2 regions of the Aquisalimonas sp. 2447 genome follow, and region 1 is predicted to be linked to the other one. Evidence: predicted binding sites of a transcription regulator. Region 1 holds the regulator's gene; the other holds the start of a gene.
The links. The regulator FliA, encoded in region 1, starts transcription of late flagellar genes. The targets are predictions, from matches to a motif close to GCTAAAGTTNNNNNNNNNNCNGCCGATA.
Positions count from the first base shown of each region.

Region 1 (10,877 bases):
CGGCCACGGTGCGAACACGCTCCTGGAGCTGCTCGCGGGCCTTGTCCGCATTGGAGGAGATGTCGGAGAAGCGTTTGGGCAGGAAGTCCACCGCCCCGGCCTCCAGCGCGTCCAGCGTGGCGCGAGCGCCATCGAACGTCAGCGACGAAAACATCAGCACCGGCGTCGGCTGGCGCTGCATGATCTCGCGCACCGCGGAGATGCCGTCCAGCACCGGCATCTCGATGTCCATGGTGATGACATCCGGCTTCAGGCGCACGGCCTCTTCCACGGCCTGTCGGCCATCGGCCGCCTCACCGACGACCTCCAGCCGCGGGTCCGACGACAGCATCTCCTTGATGCGTCGGCGGAAAAACCCGGAATCGTCCACGATCAATACGCGCTTGGCCACGCACCTCTCCTCATCAGCCCCGCCAGCGGCGCACTACATCTGCGAGCCGAAGGTCTTCACCAGGCTGGGAATATCAATAATCAGTGCAATACTGCCATCGCCGGTGATCGTGGACCCCGCCAGGCCGGGCAGGCCCTGCAACATGCTGCCCAGCGGCTTGATGACCACTTCCTCCAGCCCGATGACATCATCCACCACAAAGCCCACCGTCTGGTTGCCGACGTTGACGGTGACCACCTGCTGCTCCTCCCGGGCGGCATCCGGATCCCGGGTTTCCAGACTGCCCAGGGCATCGATCCAGCGCTCCAGGAAGAACAGCGGCATGGCCTTGCGGCGCACCATGATCACGCGCCTGTTGTCCACCACCTTGGTCTTGTCCATTTCCAGCTCGAAAATCTCGCTGACCACGGACATTGGCAGGGCGAACTTGCGTCCGCGCATGCGCACCATCAGCGTCGGCAGAATGGCCAGGGTCAGCGGCACCTTGATCTTCAGGGTCGTACCCCGCCCCGGCGCCGAGTCGATGTCCACGGTGCCGTTGAGCTGGGAAATCTTGGTCTTGACCACATCCATGCCCACGCCACGCCCGGAGACATCGGAGATCTCCGCCTTGGTGGAGAACCCGGGCATGAAAATGAGGTTGAAGCAGTCCTTTTCGTCCAGCCGGTTGGCGGACTCCCGGTCCATGAGCCCCTTCTCCACCACCTTGGTGCGCAGGGCTTCCGGATCCATGCCCTTGCCGTCATCGGCGATGGTCAGCAGGATGTGATCACCCTCCTGCTCGGCGGACAGGCGCAACACCCCCTTGCGGGGCTTGCCGGCGGCCTCGCGGTCCGCCGCTTCCTCGATGCCGTGGTCCACGGAGTTGCGCACCAGGTGGACCAGTGGATCGGCCAGGGCCTCCACCAAGTTCTTGTCCAGATCGGTTTCCTCGCCGGACATCTGCAGATCCACCTCCTTGCCCAGGCTGCGGGCGAGGTCGCGCACCTGGCGCGGGAAACGCCCGAAGACCTTCTTGATGGGCTGCATGCGCGTCTTCATGACCGCGTTCTGCAGGTCCGAGGTGACCAGTTCCAGGTCCGCCACCGCCTGGCTCATGCGCTCGTCATCGTAGGTGGAGCGGATGGTGCTGAGGCGATTGCGCACCAGCACCAGCTCGCCCACCAGGTTCATGATGTCGTCGAGCTTGCCGGTATCCACGCGCACCGACGTCTCGCCGCTGCCTCCCCCCTTGGCTCCGCCAGCGCCCCCGGCGCCGCCGGCATCACTGCCGCCACCGCCGGACCCACCGCCTGCGGCGGCGGGCTTGTCCTCGGCGCGGCCTGGCTCCGGCGGGGTCGTTTCCGGCTTCTGCGGTTCGGCTTTCGCCGGCGCCGGCGGCTCGGGGCTTACCGACCCCGCATCCGTGGACGTGGGGCCCTTGCCCTGCCCGTGGATCTGGTCGAGCACCGCATCGAATTCATCGTCGGTGATGAGATCATCGCCGTCGCCTGCCTCGGCCGACTGGCCGGCATCCGCCCCGTCGGGCACGCCCTTGTGCGTGCCGGGGCCGTGGAGTTGATCGAGTACCTTCTCGAACTCCTCGTCGGTGATCTCGTCATCACCGCTGCTCGGCGGCGCGGCCTGCGACGACGCAGCCTCCGCCTTGCCTTCGTCCATGGCATCCAGCAGGGCCTCGAACTCCTCCTCGGTGATGTCATCGTCGGCGGGCGCGCTGCCGCTGGCCGCGGGCTGCGGCTCGGCTGCAGGCTCGGCTGCAGGCTGGACTGCAGGCTCGGCAGCCGGCGCGGCGCCGGGCGCGGAATCCCCGAGGTGCTCTTCCTGCTGCAGCCGCTCCAGGGCCTCCAGCAGATCCGCCGGCGCACCGCGGGCATCCTCACCGTTCTGCAGGTCCGTAAACTGGTTGTTGACCACATCCAGCGCGCGCAGGACGTAATCCATGAGTTCCGAGGTCACCTGCCGCTCGCCGTTACGCAGCAGATTGAAGAGGTCTTCGGTGCGGTGGCAGACGTCCACCAGCGGATCGAACCCGAGGAAACCGGCGCCACCCTTGATGGTGTGGAAGCCACGGAAGACCGCGTGCAGCAGGTCCTTCTGATCCGGCTGCTGCTCGAGCTGCACCAGCTGTTCGCCCAGCTCATCGAGAATCTCCCGGGATTCCACCAGGAAGTCCTGGACGATCTCGTCCTGTGTGTCAGTTGCCATAATGCCCCCAAGCGCTTCCCGGGTGGGCGCTGCCCGTGGCGCGCCCCTTCACCCGCTTACCCATGCTCCCGTGCCGCCTTCCGCCTCAGAATCCCAGGCTGGAGAGCAGGTCATCCACCTCGTCCTGCCCCTGCACGGCGGTGTCGGACTCCTGGCCCGGTACCTGCGGCCCCTCGAGTTCCATCGGGTCCGTGACCGGCTTATCGGCCGGTTTCCGCTGTTCCGTAGTCCGCTCCGGCGCGGAGATGGAGATCAGCGACACCAGCCCGTCCTCCACCTCCTTCACCAGTTTCATCACGCGCCGGATGATCTGGCCGGTGAGGTCCTGGTAGTCCTGGGCCATGAGGGCGTCGGTGAGCTTGCTTTGCACCGTGGCGCCCTCGGTCTCCAGGCGCTGGAAGAACCCGTCCATGCGCCGACTGAGGTCACGGAATTCGGTGGCGGAGAGTTCACGCTGGCGGAAGCGCTTCCACTCCGCGGCCAGTTCCCGGCCCTCGCTGCCGAGGCCCGACAGCGACTCCAGTGATTCCTCAAGGGCCGTCAGCGTGCGGTGCGCGGCATTGTCGGTGAGTTCGATGACGTGGTTGAGCCGATCCTGGGCATCCGGGATCTCGCTGGCGAGTTCGCTCAGACGGTTATCCGTGCGGAACGACTTCAGCGCTTCGTGAAGCTCCCGGGTGAGCTTGCCCACTTCGCGGAACAGCTCGGTCTCCCGCAGGCGGGTCAGCTCGTCCAGAACCTCGCCTACCGCCTCGTGGTCACCGGCCTCCACATGGTTCAGGAGTTCCCGCGCCTTTTCTGCATAACGATCGAGATCGCTGGCTTCAGTGCTCATGCGTCACTCCTCAGCCGGCCGATCCGATACGCTCGAAGATCTTGTCAATCTTCTCCTTCAGCGTGGCGGCGGTGAACGGCTTGACGATATAGCCGTTGACGCCGGCCTGGGCCGCCTCGATGATCTGCTCGCGCTTGGACTCGGCGGTCACCATCAGCACCGGGAGATCCTTGAGCTCCTCCTCGGCGCGCACGTTCTTCAGTAGCTCGAGCCCGTCCATCCCGGGCATGTTCCAGTCCGTAATCAGGAAATCGAAGCCGCCCTTCTTGAGCATCGGCAGGGCGGTATTGCCGTCGTCCGCCTCGGCAGTGTTGTTGTAACCGAGATCGCGGAGCAGGTTCTTGATGATCCGCCGCATGGTGGAGAAGTCGTCCACGATCAGGATTTTCATGTTCTTGTCGGAACTCACTGTGAATCACCTTTGCTGTAGTCAGGGCCGTTCCCGCGGATAACGTGGCCTACCCTGCCCGACCATTGCGTCGGGTTCTGCCAAACAGGGCGCAGTTCGTGAACTTGTCCGCCGGCCGCTATTGTGTCCAGTCGGCAAGATGGTCGCGTAACTTGAGCATGATGCGGCCATGGATCTGGCTGACCCGGGATTCGGTCACCCCGAGCACTTCGCCGATCTCGCGCAGATTGAGCTCCTGCTCGTAGTAGAGGGACATCACCAGTTGCTCGCGCTCCGGCAACGTGCGAATGGCCGCGGCCAGGGCCTGGCGGAAGCCGGCGTCCTCCAGACGGCTCACCGGGCCGGCGTCGTCGCTGGCGGGCTCCCGCGCCTCACCGGTGGTGAGAGACACCTCGTCCAGGCTGAACAGCCGTGCCGTTGAAGCGTCGTTGAGCACCTGGTGGTACTCATCGGCGCTCATGTCCAGAGCGTCCATGATCTCGTTGTCCCGGGCTTCACGGCCGGTGCGGTGTTCGATTTCCCGGCTTGCCTGGGCCACCTCCCGGGCACGGCGATGAACGGAACGCGGCGTCCAGTCCAGCCGTCGGATCTCGTCCAGCATGGCACCGCGGATGCGGATACCCGCGTAGGTGGTGAAACTGGCGCCATGGGCGGTGTCGTACTGCCGCGCCGCCTCCAGCAGGCCGATGGTGCCGGCCTGGATCAGATCCTCCAGCTGCACGGTGTCCGGCAGCCGCGCCAGGAGATGATGGGCGATGCGCTTGACCAACGGCGCATGCTCCACCAGCACGTCGTGTTCGCTGCTCTGCTTCTGGACCTCCGTGTAAGCGGCGGCGCGCGGCTTCATGGCATCACCTCCCCGCCGGACGCGTTGTACTGCACCAGGCGCTCGACAAAGAATTCCAGGTGCCCCTCCGCCCGGGTGGGCAACGGCAGTTTGTCCACGCGCTTGGCCATTTCCGCGTAGGCACGGCCCGACGGACTTCCGGGGTAGGCATTCACCACCGCCTGCTGGCGCTGCACAGCCTTGCGCATGGCATCGTCCCGGGGAATGGCGCCCATGTAGGCAACGGTGAGATCCAGGTAGCGCTCGCATACCCGGGCGAGCTTGTCGTACAGCGTCTTGCCTTCCGCCGCGCCGGAGACCATGTTGGCCACCACATGCACCCGCTCCACACCGTAGTCCCGGTGCAACACCTTGATCAGCGCATAGGCGTCGGTGATGCTGGACGGCTCGTCGCAGACCACCACCATCACCTCCCGCGCTGCCCGCGCGAAGCTGATGACGCTATCGGCGATACCCGCCGCCGTGTCGATGATGAGATAGTCCCAGTCGCCGCTGAGCTCACTGAAGCTGCGGATCAGGCCGGTGTTCTCCGCCGGCCCCAGTTCCGCCATGCGCTTGGTGCCCGACGAGGCGGGGATGATCTGTATGCCCCCCGGCCCCTCCACCAGGATCTCTTCGAGCTCGGCCTCGCCATCCATGACGTGAGCCAGGTTATAGCGCGGACTGAGCCCCAGGAGCACGTCCACGTTGGCCAGCCCCAGGTCGGCATCCATGAGCAGCACACGGTTGCCGGCGGTGGATAGCGCCACCGCCAGATTGACGGACACGCTGCTCTTGCCCACCCCGCCCTTGCCGCTTGCAACCGCAATGACCTTGACCGGTTTCGGGTTGCTCATTCGCCTCAGCCCCGCTGCCTGATCCATGCGTTGTTCGATCTCTTGTTCCGACATGGCATCCGCGTCCCGCACGCGGTTCCATGACTCCGATTGTTCGATGCGGCGCGGCCTACTGCCCCTGACCGGCACCGCCCCCGAAGGCGACCGCCAGCTGGTCGTCGTCGGCGGCCTGACCATACTGCTTCACCAGGCCCACGGCTTCCTGCACCAGTCTATCACCCCGTGCCGGCGCAAGATCCTCGGGCACCCGCTGGCCATTGCCCAGGAAGCTCACCGGCAGCCGCTGACGCAGCAGCACCGTGATCACCGCGCCAAGACTGGTTGCCTCATCGGTCTTGGTGACGATGCAACCCGCCGGGCGCGCCCCGGCATACGCCTTCACCGTCTCGTTCAGCGTTGCCAGCTGGGTGTTCGCCGACAGCACCAGATAGCTGCGAATGCGATCCCCCAGCGCCTTCAGGGTGCTGAACTGCTCCGCCAGGCGCATGTCGCGCTGGCTCATGCCGGCGGTGTCCACCAGTACCAGACGCTTGTCCGCCAAGTCGCCGAGCACCTCTTCCAGTTCCTCCGTCGAGCCGGCGGTATGCACCGGCACGTTGAGAATCCGGGCAAAGTTGCGCAGCTGATCCTGCGCGCCAATGCGGTAATTGTCCGTGCTGACCAGGGCCACGGTCTGCCGACCATGCCGCAAAGCGAAACGTGCGGCCAGTTTCGCCACGGTGGTGGTCTTGCCCACCCCGGTGGGGCCGATCACGGCCACCACGCCACCACGGTCCAGCAGATCATCCTTCTTCACCGGCAGATGCCGCGCCACCGTATGCATGGCCTGGCGCAGCGCCACGTCCGGAGCCAGGGACTCGTCCACCCGGTCCGCCAGCTTGCGACACACGTCCGGCCCCAGGCCGATCTCCGTGAGCTGGCGTAACAAGGTGGTCCGGGTCGGGCGATTGCGGCCCTGCTGCTGCCACTCCATCACGGAAAGCTGGTTCTCGAACAGGGTCCGCAGCGTCCGCAGTTCGCTGCGCATGGCCTCCACCGAGGCGTCGTCCCGGGGTGCGGCGGTCGCTGCCTCCTGCTCCCGACCGGGCCTGGCCCGGCTTGCGGCTGCGCGCCGGGGAGCAGGTTCCGGACGCGCGGGGGCGGGCCGGGCATGCGATCGGGGCGCCTCCATCCCCGTCAAGTCCAGGTCGTCCTCCGTCAACGGATCGTCCACATGGACGTCAATCCGCTGACGACCGCTATCGTCCTCGCGGGTGGCGGCGATGTCATTGGCCCGCTCCAGCATGGCGGCGAAATCCGCGGGCTCGGCCAGGGACGGCGCCTCCCGACGGCGTGGCGCCGGCGTTTCCGCCGCCGGGGGCACGCGCCGCTCGTCCCGCTCCGCCTGCTCGCGCACCGCCTCCTCGTCGAAGTCCAGGGCAGCGATGACCTCGACACCGTCATCCAGCTCCCGCGACGAGAGAATCACCGCCTGGGGCCCGATCTCGTCACGGACGCGGCGGATTCCCTGGCGCATGGTCTTGGCGTGGATGCGTTTGATCTTCATGAACTTTCCGCTCCTGGTTGCCGTTCACTAGCCCTGGGCGACCTGCTGTTGCCCGATGGACGCGACAATCTTCACCTGTTTCTCATCCGGTACTTCGTTGTACGACAGAACGTTCAGGCCCTGGACGCTGTGCCGTGTCAGCCGCGACAGCCAGCCCCTGAGCTGCGGTGCCGTGAGCAGCACCGCGGGCTGGTTGGCCATCTCCTGCCGCTGGGCCGTCTCCGCCAGGGAGCGCTGCAGGCGATCCGCCAGCCCCGGCTCGAACCCGGCGGCGCCGTCGCCACCGCCCTGCACGGTATTCAGCAATAACTGTTCCAGTTGCGGGTCCAGGGTAATCACCGGCACCTCCCGCGACATGCCGGCGACGTTCTGGATGATCATGCGGCCCAGGGCCTCCCGCACCGCCGAGGTGAGCGCCGAGGGGTCCTTGGTGGCCTGCCCGTGCTCCGCCAGCGTCTCGACAATGGTGCGCATGTCGCGGATGGGGATGCGCTCCTCCAGCAGGTTCTGCAGCACCCGGACCACCGTGGACAGCGGCAGCGTATTCGGCACCAGCTCCTCCACCAGCTTCGGCTGCTTGCGGCCGAGCATGTCCAGCAGCTTCTGGACCTCTTCGTGGCCCAGCAGCTCGTGGGCATGGTTCTGGATGATCTGGCTAAGATGGGTGGCCGCCACGGTGCTGGCATCCACCACGGTGTAACCCATGGTCTGGGCGTAGTCCCGCTGGGATGGCTCGATCCACACGGCCTCCAGGCCGAAGGCCGGGTCCTTGGTGGCCATGCCCTTGATCTCGCCCTGGACCGTGCCCGGATTGATGGCCATCTCCTTGCTGGGCTGCAACTCGGCCTCGCCCATGGGCACGCCGAGCACGCTGATGCGGTAGGTATTCGGCCCCAGATCCAGGTTGTCGCGGATATGGACCGTGGGCACCAGGAAGCCGAGATCCTGGGAGACCTTCTTGCGCACGCCCTTGATACGGCTGAGCAGTTGCCCGCCCTGGTTCTTGTCCACCAGCGGAATCAGCCCGTAGCCGACTTCCAGACCGATGGTATCCACCGGCGGCACGTCCTCCCAGGTGAGCTCCTGGGTCTCGCCGGACTGCGCCGGCGCCGCGGACTGGCCCTGGCCGGCGGGCTCCCGGGTGGTCTTGCCGGCGCTGGCGCTGCGCTTCTGCTCGGCAGCCGTCTCCACCTCCGGCTCCGTCTCCAGCTTGCGGTGGATGCGCCAGGCGGCGAAACCGGCGATGGCCGCAAGACTGAGGAACGCCAGATTGGGCATGCCGGGGATCACGCCCATGATGCCCAGCACCACGGCGCTCACCGCCAGCGCCCGCGGCTTGCCGAGGAGCTGGCGGATCACCTCGCCCGCCATGTCCTGGGACGAGGACACCCGGGTGACCAGGATGGCCGCGCCCGTGGACAGCACCAGTGAGGGGATCTGCGCCACCAGACCGTCACCGATGGTGAGCAGCGTGTAATTGTTGACGGCGTTGCCGAAGGGCATGCCGTGCTGGAGGATGCCGATGAACAGCCCGCCGATGATGTTGATGAACAGGATCAGGATGCCGGCGATGGCGTCGCCGCGGACGAACTTGCTGGCGCCGTCCATGGAACCGTAGAAGTCCGCTTCCTGCCCCACCTCCTCGCGGCGGGTGCGGGCGGTCTCCTGGTCGATCAGGCCGGCGTTGAGGTCGGCGTCGATGGCCATCTGCTTGCCCGGCAGGGCGTCCAGGGTGAACCGGGCGGTGACCTCGGAGATGCGCCCCGCCCCCTTGGTGACCACCACGAAGTTGATGATCACCAGGATGGCGAACACCACCAGGCCGACGGCGTAGTTGCCGCCCACCACGAACTCGCCGAAGGCCTGGATGACGTTCCCCGCGGCATCGGTGCCGGTGTGCCCCTCCAGTAGGATCACGCGGGTGGAGGCGACATTCAGCGCCAGGCGCAGCAGGGTGGCCACCAGCAGCACCGTCGGGAAGACCGCGAACTCCAGCGGCCGCGGCGTGTACACCGCCACCAGCATGATCACCAGCGACAGGGTGATATTGAAGGTGAACAGCATGTCCAGCGCCAGCGGCGGCAGCGGCACGATCATCATCGCCAGCAACGCCATGAGCAGCAGCGGCGTGCCCAGGCCGTTGCGGCTCAGCTCGCGGATGTTGTCGAACACTGCCGTGGCTGTCGCCATGCCGTCTTCCCGTCATGCCCGCAATCGCGGGGTGGTTGCCATGGTTGCGCCTGCCGGCGACGTCAGAATTCCGTCGCCGCCCGCCCGTCGGTGTCGTTCCGGCCGTCCGGTTGTGCGTACTTCCGGAACTCCTCCGGAACGTCCGGCTTTGGTCGCGTGGGACGCTGCCCGCCGTGGCGCTGCGCCGCCTGAAGCTGGTAGATGTAGGCCAGGACCTGGGCCACGGAAAGGTAGAGTCCCGCCGGTATCTCCTGCTCCAGCTCGGCAGTGTGATACAAGGCCCGTGCCAACGGCGGTGCCTCGAAGCGCGGAATGCGGTTTTCGTCGGCGATCTCACGGATGCGCGCTGCCAGCACGTCGGTGCCCTTGGCCACCACCTGCGGAGCCTTCATGCGGCTCTGGTCGTAGCGCAGGGCGATGGCGTAGTGGGTCGGGTTGGTCACCACCACATCGGCCTTGGGCACGTTCTCCATCATACGGCCCTGGGCAATCTGGTTCTGCAGTTGCCGGATCTTGCTCTTCACCTCCGGCTTGCCCTGGGTCTCCTTGTTCTCGTCCTTGACCTCCTGCTTGGTCATCTTGAGCTTCTGGGTGTGGTCCCAGATCTGGTAGGGAATATCCACCGCGGCGACGATGATCAGCGCCGCCGACAGGGCGAAGAACGCCCAGAAGAACAGGGTCGCGCCGTGGAGCAGCCCCTGGCGCAGCGGCTCCTGGGTGATGCCGGCAATGCGGTCATGCATGGCCCAGAACAGCAGCAGCGCCACGCTGAACACCACCAGCACCTTCGCCAGGGCCTTCACCAGCTCGATCAGCGCCTTGGTGCCGAACATGCGCTGAATCCCCTTCAGCGGGCTCATCTTCTCCAGCTTCGGCGCCATGGATTTGGCACTCATGGTCCAGCCGCCGAGCAGCGCGGGAGTGAGCAACGCCGCCACCAGCATGATCCCGGCGAAGGGCATCACCGCCTTCAGTCCCACCCAGAAGGCCTCGCGCAGCATGTGAAACGGCGCTTCCGGATCGAAAATCGTTTCCCGGTCGACACGAAAAGCAAGATGAAACGCTTCGAAGAGCTGCCCGGCCATATAGCTACCCAGCAGCAACAGCCCGCCGGCGCCGAGCACCATCACCATGGTGGTGTTCAGCTCCTTCGATCGGGGAACCTGCCCTTTGTCCTTGGCGTCCTGGCGCCGTTTGGGGGTAGGTTCTTCTGTTTTTTCCTGCCCGTTCTCGCTTTCCTCAGCCACGACGGCTCTCCGACGGTGGTTTGGCGGTCAGGAAGGGGATTGCAAGGTGCGGGCCAGGGGCCCTGGAGGGGGCGGCAGGCGGTAGGGCGGACCTGTAGGGCGGACCTTCAGGTCCGCCGTCAACAGACATGCAAACCGGGGCGGCCGATCAAAGCCCCACCGGCGGACCTGAAGGTCCGCCCTACGCGGGCTTCGTTTTATGGGGATCTAAGCGCCACCGAGAATCTGCCCGATGGTGTTGAAGGCATCGCTCCAGATGCCGGAGAGCCGCCCCGGCAGCGACGGCACCACCAGCGTCATCAACGCCAGGAAGCCCACCAGCATGGTCACGGGAAAGCCCACGGAGAAGATGTTCATCTGCGGCGCGGCGC
Region 1 is NZ_CP050695.1:2,339,180-2,350,056, forward strand. Features, by position in the region: gene KU884_RS10990 (chemotaxis response regulator protein-glutamate methylesterase) at 1-391, opposite strand, end outside; gene KU884_RS10995 (chemotaxis protein CheA) at 425-2,596, opposite strand; gene KU884_RS11000 (protein phosphatase CheZ) at 2,682-3,431, opposite strand; gene cheY (chemotaxis response regulator CheY) at 3,442-3,822, opposite strand; gene KU884_RS11010 (RNA polymerase sigma factor FliA) at 3,959-4,687, opposite strand; gene KU884_RS11015 (MinD/ParA family protein) at 4,684-5,577, opposite strand; gene flhF (flagellar biosynthesis protein FlhF) at 5,633-7,069, opposite strand; gene flhA (flagellar biosynthesis protein FlhA) at 7,097-9,259, opposite strand; gene flhB (flagellar biosynthesis protein FlhB) at 9,322-10,506, opposite strand; gene fliR (flagellar biosynthetic protein FliR) at 10,714-10,877, opposite strand, start outside.

Region 2 (10,877 bases), 590 kb from region 1:
GAAGCCACTATCCGAACTCGCGCCGGCCGACAGCGGATTACCGCCAACGGTGGCCTCCCGGCCGAAGAGTTCCGGGACGCCCATGTCCACGTTGCTGCCACGGTTGATGCTGGTGCTGGCGTTCTTGCTGGCACCCGTCTGCTCGTCCAGCTGGATGGTGATGATGTCACCGGCACGCAGGGCAGTACGGTTCTCGAACATGCGGGTGCCCTGGGACGCCTGGTAGATGGCACCGTTATCCTCCCGCTCCGCCTCGGTGACCACGGGCTCCGGCAGCGCCGGCGGATCTTCGTATTCCGGCGGCGTCGTGGTGGCACACCCGGCCAGGGCCAGGACGCCGGTTGCAGCGAGTAACAGTGAACGCATGGTCGTCACCTCTGGGTCCTCCCCGCCGGCTACAGGTTCTGGGTAATGAACTGCAGCATCTGGTCGGAGGTGGAGATGGACTTGGTGTTGGTCTCGAAGGCCCGCTGGGTCTCGATCATGTTCACCAGTTCCTCTGCAATGTTGACGTTGGAGGACTCCAGCGCCCCCTGCATCACGCTGCCGAGACCGTCCAGCCCCGGATCCCCCACCTGTGGCGCACCGCTGGCTGCGGTTTCCTGGAACAGGTTGCCGCCGATGGGCTCCAGACCGGCCGGATTGACGAACTCGGCCAGCTGGATCTGCCCGATTTCCTGGACGTCTGCCTGCCCGGCAACACTCACCGTGACGGTGCCGTCGCGGCCAATGGTGACCTCCTGGGCGTTGTCGGGAACGTTCAGCGGCGGCTCCAGACCGAAGCCGCTGGAGGTCACCACCTCGCCATCGCTGTTGACCTGGAAAGACCCATCACGGGTATAGCCGACGGTGCCGTCGGGCCGCAGCACCTGGAAGAAGCCGTCCCCTTCGATGGCAACGTCCAGGGAGTTCCCGGTCTGCTGCAGGTTGCCCTGGGTGTGCTCCTTCTCCGTGGCCACCACGCGCACGCCGGTGCCCAGGGACAGCCCCGTGGGCAGCTGCGCGTCCTGGGTGTTCTGCGCGCCCGCCTGGCGCACGTTCTGGTAGACCAGATCCTCGAACACCGCCCGGTCCTGCTTGAAACCGGTGGTGTTGACGTTGGCCAGGTTATTGGAAACCGTCTGCATGCGCGTCTCCTGCGCGTCCAGACCGGTCTTCGCCACCCAAAGTGCGGGATTCATGGCACCCTCCCTGCCGCTGCTGCGGCGTTATTCGGTTCAGCCCTGCATGCGCAGGAGCTGGCTGCTCGTGGAATCGTTCTCTTCGGCCTTGGTGAGCATCTTCACGTGGGTCTCGAACTGGCGCTGGTTGTCGATGAGCTCCACCATCGCCTCCACCGAGTTCACGTTGCTGCCCTCCAGCGCCCCGGACTGCAGGCGCATCTGACCATCCGCCGGCGCGATGTCGCCGTCGGCAAGGCGGAACAAGCCGTCCTGCCCCTTCTGCAGTTCGTCGGTGGGCGGATTCACCAGCTTGATCCGGTCGATCACCGCCAGTTCGTCGGCCTGGGCTCCGGGGGGCACGATGCTGATGGTGCCGTCGTCACCAATCTCCACCTTGTCCGCCGGTGGCACGGCCACGGGTCCGTTCTCACCCATGACCAACTGCCCGGCGCCGTTTTCCAGCATGCCCACGTCCGACACGCGCAGGTCGCCGCGCCGGCTGTAAGCCTCATCGCCGTTGTCACCCTGCACGGCGATGAACCCCTCACCGCGCATGGCCACATCCATGTCGCGCCCGGTGTTCTGGATGGGGCCGGGGCGGAAGTCCGCGCCAACGCTGGACTCCGCCGAGTAGGCCCGGCTGTCGAAGCCGGGACCGTTCACCGGGTGGGTAATGAGCTGATCCAGATCCGCCCGGAACCCCGGCGTGTTGGCATTGGCCAGGTTGTGACTGGTGTGCTGCTGCGCCTGCAGGGCGTGCTTGGCACCCGTCATGGAGAGATACGCGAAATTGTCCATGGCTTGTTTCCCCTGCGCCGATCAATGGATCAGCGGATATTGAGGATCTCCTGGGTCACCTGGTCCTGGGTGCTGATCATCTGCGCATTCGCCTGGAAGTTGCGCTGCGCCGTGATCATGTTCACCAGCTGCTCGGTGATATCCACATTGGACTGTTCCAGGGCGCCGCCCTGAATTCCGCCCAGGCTGGAGGTGCCCGGCTCGCCGATGATGGGCTCACCGGATTCGGCGCTCTCCACCCAGAGGTTGTCACCGATTTCCGTCAGGTTCTGCTCGCTGGGGAAGCGCGCCAGGGCGACCTGGCCAAGCGCACGGGATTCGCCGTTGGTGTAGCGGCCGAAGATGGTGCCGTCTTCTTCCACTTCCAGGCTGGAGAATTCACCGGCCTCGAAACCGTTCTGGCGCAGCTCGCTCACCGCGGAGGGTGTACCGAACTGGGTCATGGACGAGTAATCCACGTCGATGTCCAGATCGTCCGCCCCCGCCAGGGCATCGATGTCGTCGGCAGCGAACTGGTAGGGCCCATCAGCAGCGTCGCCATCACCATCGGTGACCGAATCGAAGGAGCCGTCCGTACCGAAGTTCAAGTAACGCGGACCATCGACGACACCACCGACCTCCAGGTTGACCGCCCAGGTGTTTTCGCCGCCGTCGATGCCATCAATGGCGTCGTCGTCCGGATCCATCTTGCTGAAGAAGAAGTTCGCCGTATGGGAACCGCCCTGGGTGTCGTACACCGTGGTCGCCGTAGAGAAGTTGTAGCTCTCCGGGTCATCAACGTCGAAATCCGCTTCCGGGGGCTCGGCCGACGACTGCAGGTTGGCATTGACGTCGATTTCGTCCGTCGCCCGGGGTGGGACATTACCGGTATTCACCTGCAGCGGGCCGGTCTCACCGCCAATGTTGCCGTCGTCATCCGCCGGATAGCCGGTGAGCTGCAGCCCGTCGGCATTGACGATCTGGCCCTCGTTGTCGAGCTGGAAGGCACCGTTGCGGGTATAGGACACCGCGCCTTCCTCGTCGCTCATGCGGAAGAAGCCTTCGCCGTTGACGCCCAGATCGAGACTGTTGCCGGTGAAGTCGAACTGTCCCTGGGTGAACTGCTGGGCCACGTTTTGCAGCCGCACACCCTGGCCAATGGCGTTGGAGGCCACGCCGAGCTGGGAGCTGGCAAACACGTCGGCGAATTCAGCGCGGGAGCCCTTGAAACCCACCGTGGCGCTGTTGGAGATGTTGTCGCTGGTCACATCCAGGTCGGATGAGGCGGCATTGAGTCCCGAGAGCGAAATGTTGAAAGACATGACTGCACCCCTTTTTATTGAATGTGACGAACCGAATCGAGATCGAACTCACCGGCGCCTTCCAGACTCAGCTTCGGACTGCGCCCGTCGCCTTCGAGGCTGACGCTGTTCACCGGTGCGGAAGCCAGGGTGTCAACGGCCGTGCTGGACTCACCGCTCCCGATCTCCGCACGCACCCGGTAATTCCCCGGAGGCAGCTGCTGGCCGCTGTCATCCAGGCCGTCCCAGTGGAAAGGCACTTCGCCCTCGTTCTGCCGCCCCAGCGCCATCTCGTGGACGGTCTGCCCAGCGCTGTCCTGAATGGTGATGTTCAGGCTTTCCGTGTTCCGCGGCACCTGCGCAAGACCGCTGAGCCCCTCCTCACCCAGGGGCATGGTGTCGCTGTTCACCAGCACGTTGCGCCCCACCAGGGACGCGGCGCGCAAGGCCTGATCCTTGTTCATGTCGTCAGCGAACCGCTCGAAGGATCCCTGCAGCTCGGAGACACCATTGGCAGTGGAGAAATGCGCCATCTGCCCCATCATCTCGCCGCTCTCCATGGGCTCGAAGGGGTCCTGGTTCTGGAATTGCGCGATCATCAGCTGGAGGAAATCCTCCGAGCCGAGTTCGTCCACCGTCTGCCCCCGGGCATCGTCCGGCTGCTCGATCTTCGAGCTGTCGTTGCCGCCCATCAGCGCATCAAGTCCCATCATGGCGTTCGCCCTCAGTTCTGGCCGAGCTGCAGGGTCTGCAGCGCAAGTTCCTTCGAGGTATTCATGACCTCGACGTTGTTCTGGTACGAGCGGGAAGCGGAGATCATGTTCACCATCTCCTCCACCGTGTTGACGTTGGAGCGGTACACGTAGCCGTTCTCGTCCGCTTCCGGATGCCCCGGCATGTGCAGCGGCTTGTTCGGCGCGTCGCTCTCCACCACATCCCGCATGGCAACGCCGGTTGCAGCACGCTCGGAGGGATTGCCCCCCTGCACCGCCTGCATGGCGGCGGCAAAGACAGGCTGCTTGGCGCGGTACGCTTCGTCCGGGTTGCCGGCAACGGTTTCCGCGTTGGCCATGTTGCTGGCGGTCATGTTCAGGCGCAGGGACTGCGCGTTCATGGCCGAGCCGGCAACGTCGAATACCTTGAATACGGACATGGCTTATTCCCCTCGGATGGCGCCCACCAGGGACGAGATGCGGCCGCCCAGGAAATCCAGCGAGGCCCGATACTGCACCGTGTTTTCCGCGAACTTGGCCTGCTCCACCTGTGTTTCCACGGTATTGCCATCCAGGGAGGGGCTGTGAGGCACGCGGTAGAGCGCATCCGCACTGCCCGGCCCCTGGGCTTGACCGGGCAGATGGTTGGCATGGGTGGAGGCCATCTGCAGCCCGCCGCCCTGGCCGCCCTGGCTGTTCCGGGCCTGCTCCAGGGCGCTGGCGAAATCCATGTCCCTGGCCTTGTAGTTCGGCGTATCGGCGTTGGCCAGGTTCTCCGAGAGCATCTGGTGACGCTCACCCCGGAGTTTGAGCGCGGCCGGATGGACCCCCACTGCATTGTCAAAGGAAAGGCTCATCGGTCTGCCTCCTGCTGTTGTTGCCTGACAACCTAGCAAGGGGCGTGCCATGGGTTCGGAAGCGCCTTCCGCGACGGGGATGGACTGGGTGTGAGCGAATTGCCGGGGGCGGCTGACGCGTTGGATTCAAGGTTCACCGCCGCCTGCCGATCACGATCGTGACGGAATTCCGGCACCGGCAGAGCGGCAAAGGTGCGGCAACGGGTTGCCGCCCGGGCAGTGGTTTGCCGCTACTGGCGCGTTGCCCGGATCATCGCTCGCGTAGCCTGTAGATGACACCACCGTGGCTGCGGATCATCTGCAAATCACCGGTATGGCGCGCCAGCGACTCGGAGGCACCGACGATGAGATAGCCACCCGGCCGCATCTGCTGGATCATGCGGTTGAGAATGTTCTCGCGGGATGTGGCAGAGAAGTAGATCAGCACGTTGCGACAGAAGATGATGTCGAAACGCCCGAGGCTGGCATAGCTGTCCAGCAGGTTATGGACCATGAACTGGCCACGGCGACGGATCTCCGGCCGGACGACCCAGCTCTCGCCACTGGGCTGGAAGTAACGGTCGCGTCGTTCGGGGCTGAGCCCACGGTTGATCGTGGACGCGGGGTATTTCGCTTCCTTCGCCTGGGCGATCATGGCCGGGGAGATGTCGGTGCCGACGATCTCGGCCTCGATACGCGCCCCGCGCGCCCGGTACTCCTCCAGGGCGATGCTCAAGGAATAGACTTCCTGCCCCGAGGAGCACGCCGCCGACCAGATGCGCAACTGCTGCTGCCCCCGTTTGACGAACTCCGGCAGCAGGGTGTCCTGGAGAATAGTGAAGGGGTAGGTGTCCCGGAACCACTGGGTTTCATTGGTGGTCATGGCCTCGATGACCATGCCGCGAAGGCGCTGGCCACCCGGCTGTTGCACCCGGTAGACCAGCTCGCCCAGATCCTTGATGCCCTCGCGCTCCATCAGGTGCCCCAGCCGGCTGGACACCAGGTACTGCTTGTTGTCGCCCAGAACGATCCCGCAGGACTGCTCCAGGAAGGCACGGAACGCCTGGTAATGCTCCGGCACGATTTCTCGGGAGGCCACCAAACGTTGTCCCTCTCTAGCGGGTCGCAAAGCACGGCCGGGCGACGCCGGCATGACACAGGCTGCGCCGATTGTAGCCCGACCCATGCCTGCAGGACCAAGCACCATCAGGCACTGACCTGCTCCATGCGCACCTGAACCCGCTCCGCCAGCTCGTTGGCGGCAAACTTCGCCAGAAATTCGTCGGCACCCACCTGCTTGACCATGTCGGTGTTGAACGTACCACTCAGTGAGGAGTGCAACAGGATGTAAGCGCCCTTGAGAGCATCATCACGACGAATTTCCGTCGCCAGCGTATAACCATCCTTGCGCGGCATTTCCAGATCGGAAATGACCATCAGCAGATGGTTCCAGGGAGACTCATCGGGTCGTGAGGCCCAGTCCCGCAGCGTTTCCAGTGCTTCTTCACCGTCCTTCGCCATGGTGCTCTGCAGACCCAGCTCGTTCAGGGTGTCACGAATCTGACGCCGGGCGACACTGGAATCATCCACCACCAGCACATGCCAGTCGCCGGCGTCGGCGGACTGGTTCAACCCCTTGTCGTCCAGGCCCGGGAGCCCACCGAGGCCGCCCGCCCGGTTGAGTTCGTCCATGACCTTCTCGACGTCGATGATCTGCACCATGCGCTCATCAACCCGGGTCACACCGGTGAGATACGCCGTACTGGACCAGTTGCTCGGCGGCGGCATGATGTCCTTCCAGTTGACGTTCACGATGCGATCCACTGCCCGCACCATGAACCCCTGCACACTGCGGTTGTACTCGCTGACGATCACCGATGCACCGTCGCGGTCTTCCAGCGGCCGCCCCGTGATCGCCCTGGCAAGATCGAGAATCGCGATGGTGCGGTCACGGATGTAGCACACCCCGGCGACCGTGGGGTCGGCATGCGGCAGCTGCACCAGCCGCGGCACCGGAATGACCTCCCTCACCTTGAAGACGTTGATGCCGAACAGTTGCGCACCGGCAAGCTGGAACAGCAGCAGCTCCATGCGGTTGGTTCCCGCCAGCGTCGTGCGTTGATCAACGGAATCCATGATGCCCGCCATATGTGCTCTCTCCCGAGGGGCTGCCGCCCGTGTCGCCGCGATCTCGATTGCTGTCCGGGCTGGGTGTCGGCAGATGGGCCGACAACTTGACCCGGTCGGTTGTGGCCTCCCGAACGGGGGAGGAGCTGGCCCGGTTCATGCATAAATCACGGGGCAAACAACTGCATCCACTCGAACCGAGGGCGCAGCGTAGCGCGAACGCCACATGCACATCCGGACTCGCTTCACATCTGCAGAGATCGACCGGCGCCGGTTGCGGGTTATCGTCCGCGCCATCACGGCGGCCTGCTGCGTACTGGCCGGCCTGATCACGGCAGGCCCGACGGTTGCCAACGAGCGCCAGTCCCTGGACGAGATTCGCGACGCCGTCAGAGCCCACACCGAGGCCAATCTGCCCGCGGAGGGCAATGGCAGCGTCGAGGTGGGGCGCATTGACTCGCGACTCCGGCTGGCACGCTGCGAGGAGCCGCTGGAGACCTTTGACCCGCCCGGCCGCTCGGGGAGTCAGCGATCCACGGTGGGAGTGCGCTGCGATTTCCCCTCGCCCTGGACCCTGTATGTCTCCGTTCGGGTGGAAATGCTCAAGGAGGTCTATGCTGCCGCCCGGACCATTCCGCGGGGCAGCCGGATCGGCGAAGAGGACATCATGCGGGTGGAAATGGATGTGAACCGCATGACGCGGGGCTATTTCACCAGCGCCGAGCAGCTTCTGGGAATGGAGTCGCAGCGCGCGCTGCGCGAGGGCGATATCATCACCGCCTCCCGGGTGGGCGCGCCGCAACTGGTGGAACGCGGCCAAACCGTGCTCATTACGGCGGAGAACGGCAGCACACGCATCAGCATGAACGGCGAAGCACTGCAATCGGGGGCACTGGGCGAGCGCATTCGGGTCCGCAACTCATCCTCGGAGCGCGTTGTCGAAGGCGAAATCGTTGCGGACAGCCGCGTGCGCGTCTCGTTCTAACGGTTTATGACGAGCGCCAGTCGCCGTACCATGAAAAAAAGTGCATCCGAGGCTAAAGTTCTGCCAACAATGGCCGATGATCTTCCGGAAGGGGAAGACCTCCCCAACCAGGACGAATGACAGGAGCGAAAACATGGCTAATCCAATCGACGGCAGCGGACGCCCGGCCAGCAACCCGATGCAGGACGCCCGGGACAGTCGCCAGCTCCGCGAGACAGTATCCGAGCCGAACCGCGGCGACGAGCGCAACCAGGACGCGGCCGCCGGGTCCACCTCCACGGCGGGCGAATCCGAGCGACTGCAGTCGCTGCGTGAGGCCGTCGACCAGACGCCGGAAGTTGACCGCGGCCGCGTGGACGCACTGCGGGAGCAGATCGCCAACGGCGAGTACCCGCTGAATGCGGACAGTATTGCCGACCGCTTTGCGGAACTGGAAGGCCTGCTGGAGGGCTGATCGGTGACCGACTCATCCACGGGGCTGACCGAACTGCTTGCCGAGCAGAACGCCCGCCTGCAGGCACTTGAAACCCTGCTGATGGAAGAACAGCAGGCGCTGGTTGCCCGTAACATGGAGACGCTCCAGGGGCTACTCAGCCGCAAGGTGGAGTTATTGGGCGCCGTGGAAGCTGCCGAACGCCAGCGCAATACGCTGGTGACGGAAATCACCAGTGAACAGAATCCTGCACGTGCCATGGAGGCCTGCATCGAACGCCTCCCCGACGCGGATAAGGCCCGGGAACTCTGGACAACCCTTCTACAGGCACTGGAGCGCTGTGGCTCAGTCAATGAAGCCAACGGCACCGTGATTGAACGCCGGCGCGCCGGTGTGCAGCGCACCATGGAACTGCTGCAGGCCGATTCCACTCCCGCTGCCGGCGGTTACGGCCCGGGGGCGGACTCAACGCCCTCAAACAGCGGCGGCCGCGAGATCAGCCAGGCCTGATTCCCTTCAATGCAACGCTCCCGCCGGGCGTGATTGGTTACCCGCTTGGCCTCCGCCCCCTACCCTCCCCGCGACTGGACACACCTCCAAGGCCTGCAAACCCGAACGATGGACAAAAAAAACCCGGCCGCAATGGATGGGCCGGGAGGCGCAGATCGGGGACAGGATGCGCCAACGCGAGAAGACCTTCAGCTCAAGGGCAATACCTGCTTCCTTTACCTTGAGTACAAGGTTAGTACAGGAAATCGCATTGTGCAACCCCTGTACATCACTTCACCGCGAGGCGCCGCGCAGGCAACGCCAGGTACGCCGGGCAAGTATCATCACGGCCGTCAACGACACGAACCAGACCCCCAGGGAGATCACGGAGGTCCAGAACACGTACGACTCCACGGTGAACCCGACGCCGTAAACGATGACCACTTCCGGCCAGGTACGCGCCAGCCAGTCCATGAACGTGCCACCGGGCCACAGGAGCAGACGCTGCCAGGGCGACAGGGGTAGCGTGTCAAACACGGGCCAACCTCAGATTGACGAGAACACCATGATATATGGTCATGCGATCGCCGTCCTCAGTAGCGGGCGAAACGTGCGGCGGCCAGCAGGGCCAGCAGGAACACCACCCCCAGGCCGATAAAGCTCCACTGGAAGGCCACCGTATAGACGTCCCGGTACAACGCCTCGGGCAGGCCGGACAAGGCGCCTTCGGCGCGAGCCAGCGCGTCCGGACTGACCGCGGCGGCCTCCCGCAGCGCCCGCCAATCCAGCACCACGGACAGCGTCGTGACGCCGACCGCGCCACCGAGTTGCTGGGCAAAATTCAACGCCCCCGCCCCCTGCGCCGTGTGGTGCAGCGGCAGCCGGGACAGCGAACCGGTGTGGATCGAGGGCATGCCCAGCCCGAGGCCCACGCGGCCCAGCGCCACCCAGAACATCACCAGCAGCAGCCCCGTCTCAGGCCCCACGAATCCGAGAGCGACGCAGGAGACCGCCATGATGAGCAGCCCGCCGGAGATCGGTACCACGGCGCGCAGACGATCCGCCAAATGCCCTCCGAGCGGGAACATGGCCGCCATGACCAGCCCTGCAGGCATCAGCACCACACCTGCCGCCGTCGGCGTCATGCCCTGCACTTCCTGGACGAACAACGGAATCAGATAGGTGGAGCCGAACAAGCCCACACCGAACAGCAGCGCGATCACCGATCCGGCCGCAAAGGCAGGCGCCCGATAGAGGCCCGGGTCCAGCAACGGCGCGCGGGCGAGGAGTTGCCGCAACACGAAGGCCACCAGTAACGCCGGGACCACGATGAGCGCCGGCAACACAGGCCACTCCAGCCAACCCAGGCGCTGACCGCTGACCATGACCCACAACAACCCGGTAATCCCGGCAGCGAGCAGCAGCACACTGAACCAGTCCAGCGCCAACCGGCCACCACTGGCGCGCCCCAGCGGCACGAAGCGCAGGGCCAGCAAGCCACCCAGCACCGCCGTCGGCACTGGCAACAGCATCACCGCACGCCAACTGGTCAGATCCACCAGCACACCCCCCAGCGCCGGCCCGACCGCTGGCCCGAGGATCACTCCCAGCCCGAACAGACCCACACCCAGGCCACGCTGGCGCTCCGGAAACACCTGATAGATCAGCGTGATTGCCAGCGGCTGCAGCAACCCGGCGATTGCTCCCTGGAGGATCCGCGCAACGATGACCAGCTCCAGCGTCACCGCCCAGGTGCCGAGCAGCGAGGCAGCGGTGAACACCACCATGCCGGCGACATACACCCGCCGCATCCCGAACCGCTGCAAGGCCCAGGCATTGAGCAGTATCGCCGTGGTCATGGCAGCGAGAAAGCCGGTGGACAGCCAGTGGGCGTCCTTCTGTCCCACGCTGAAGGCGGTCATGACATCGGGGATTGCCACGTTGACCACGGTGGTGGCCACGGCAGTGGACAGGGTCCCCAGCATCACCGTCAGCAAGGCCTGCCACTTGTAGCGCGAACCGTACTGCTGGAACAGACGCTGAACTTCGTGCT
Region 2 is NZ_CP050695.1:2,924,268-2,935,144, forward strand. Features, by position in the region: gene KU884_RS13840 (flagellar basal body L-ring protein FlgH) at 1-366, opposite strand, end outside; gene flgG (flagellar basal-body rod protein FlgG) at 396-1,181, opposite strand; gene KU884_RS13850 (flagellar basal body rod protein FlgF) at 1,218-1,961, opposite strand; gene flgE (flagellar hook protein FlgE) at 1,991-3,262, opposite strand; gene KU884_RS13860 (flagellar hook assembly protein FlgD) at 3,277-3,954, opposite strand; gene flgC (flagellar basal body rod protein FlgC) at 3,966-4,394, opposite strand; gene flgB (flagellar basal body rod protein FlgB) at 4,398-4,811, opposite strand; gene KU884_RS13875 (protein-glutamate O-methyltransferase CheR) at 5,062-5,889, opposite strand; gene KU884_RS13880 (chemotaxis protein) at 5,997-6,938, opposite strand; gene flgA (flagellar basal body P-ring formation chaperone FlgA) at 7,144-7,902, shown strand; gene flgM (flagellar biosynthesis anti-sigma factor FlgM) at 8,036-8,356, shown strand; gene KU884_RS13895 (flagella synthesis protein FlgN) at 8,360-8,845, shown strand; gene KU884_RS13900 (hypothetical protein) at 9,119-9,361, opposite strand; gene KU884_RS13905 (DHA2 family efflux MFS transporter permease subunit) at 9,418-10,877, opposite strand, start outside.
Region 2: the regulator FliA is predicted to act here: its motif matches at 7,954-7,981, upstream of flgM (flagellar biosynthesis anti-sigma factor FlgM).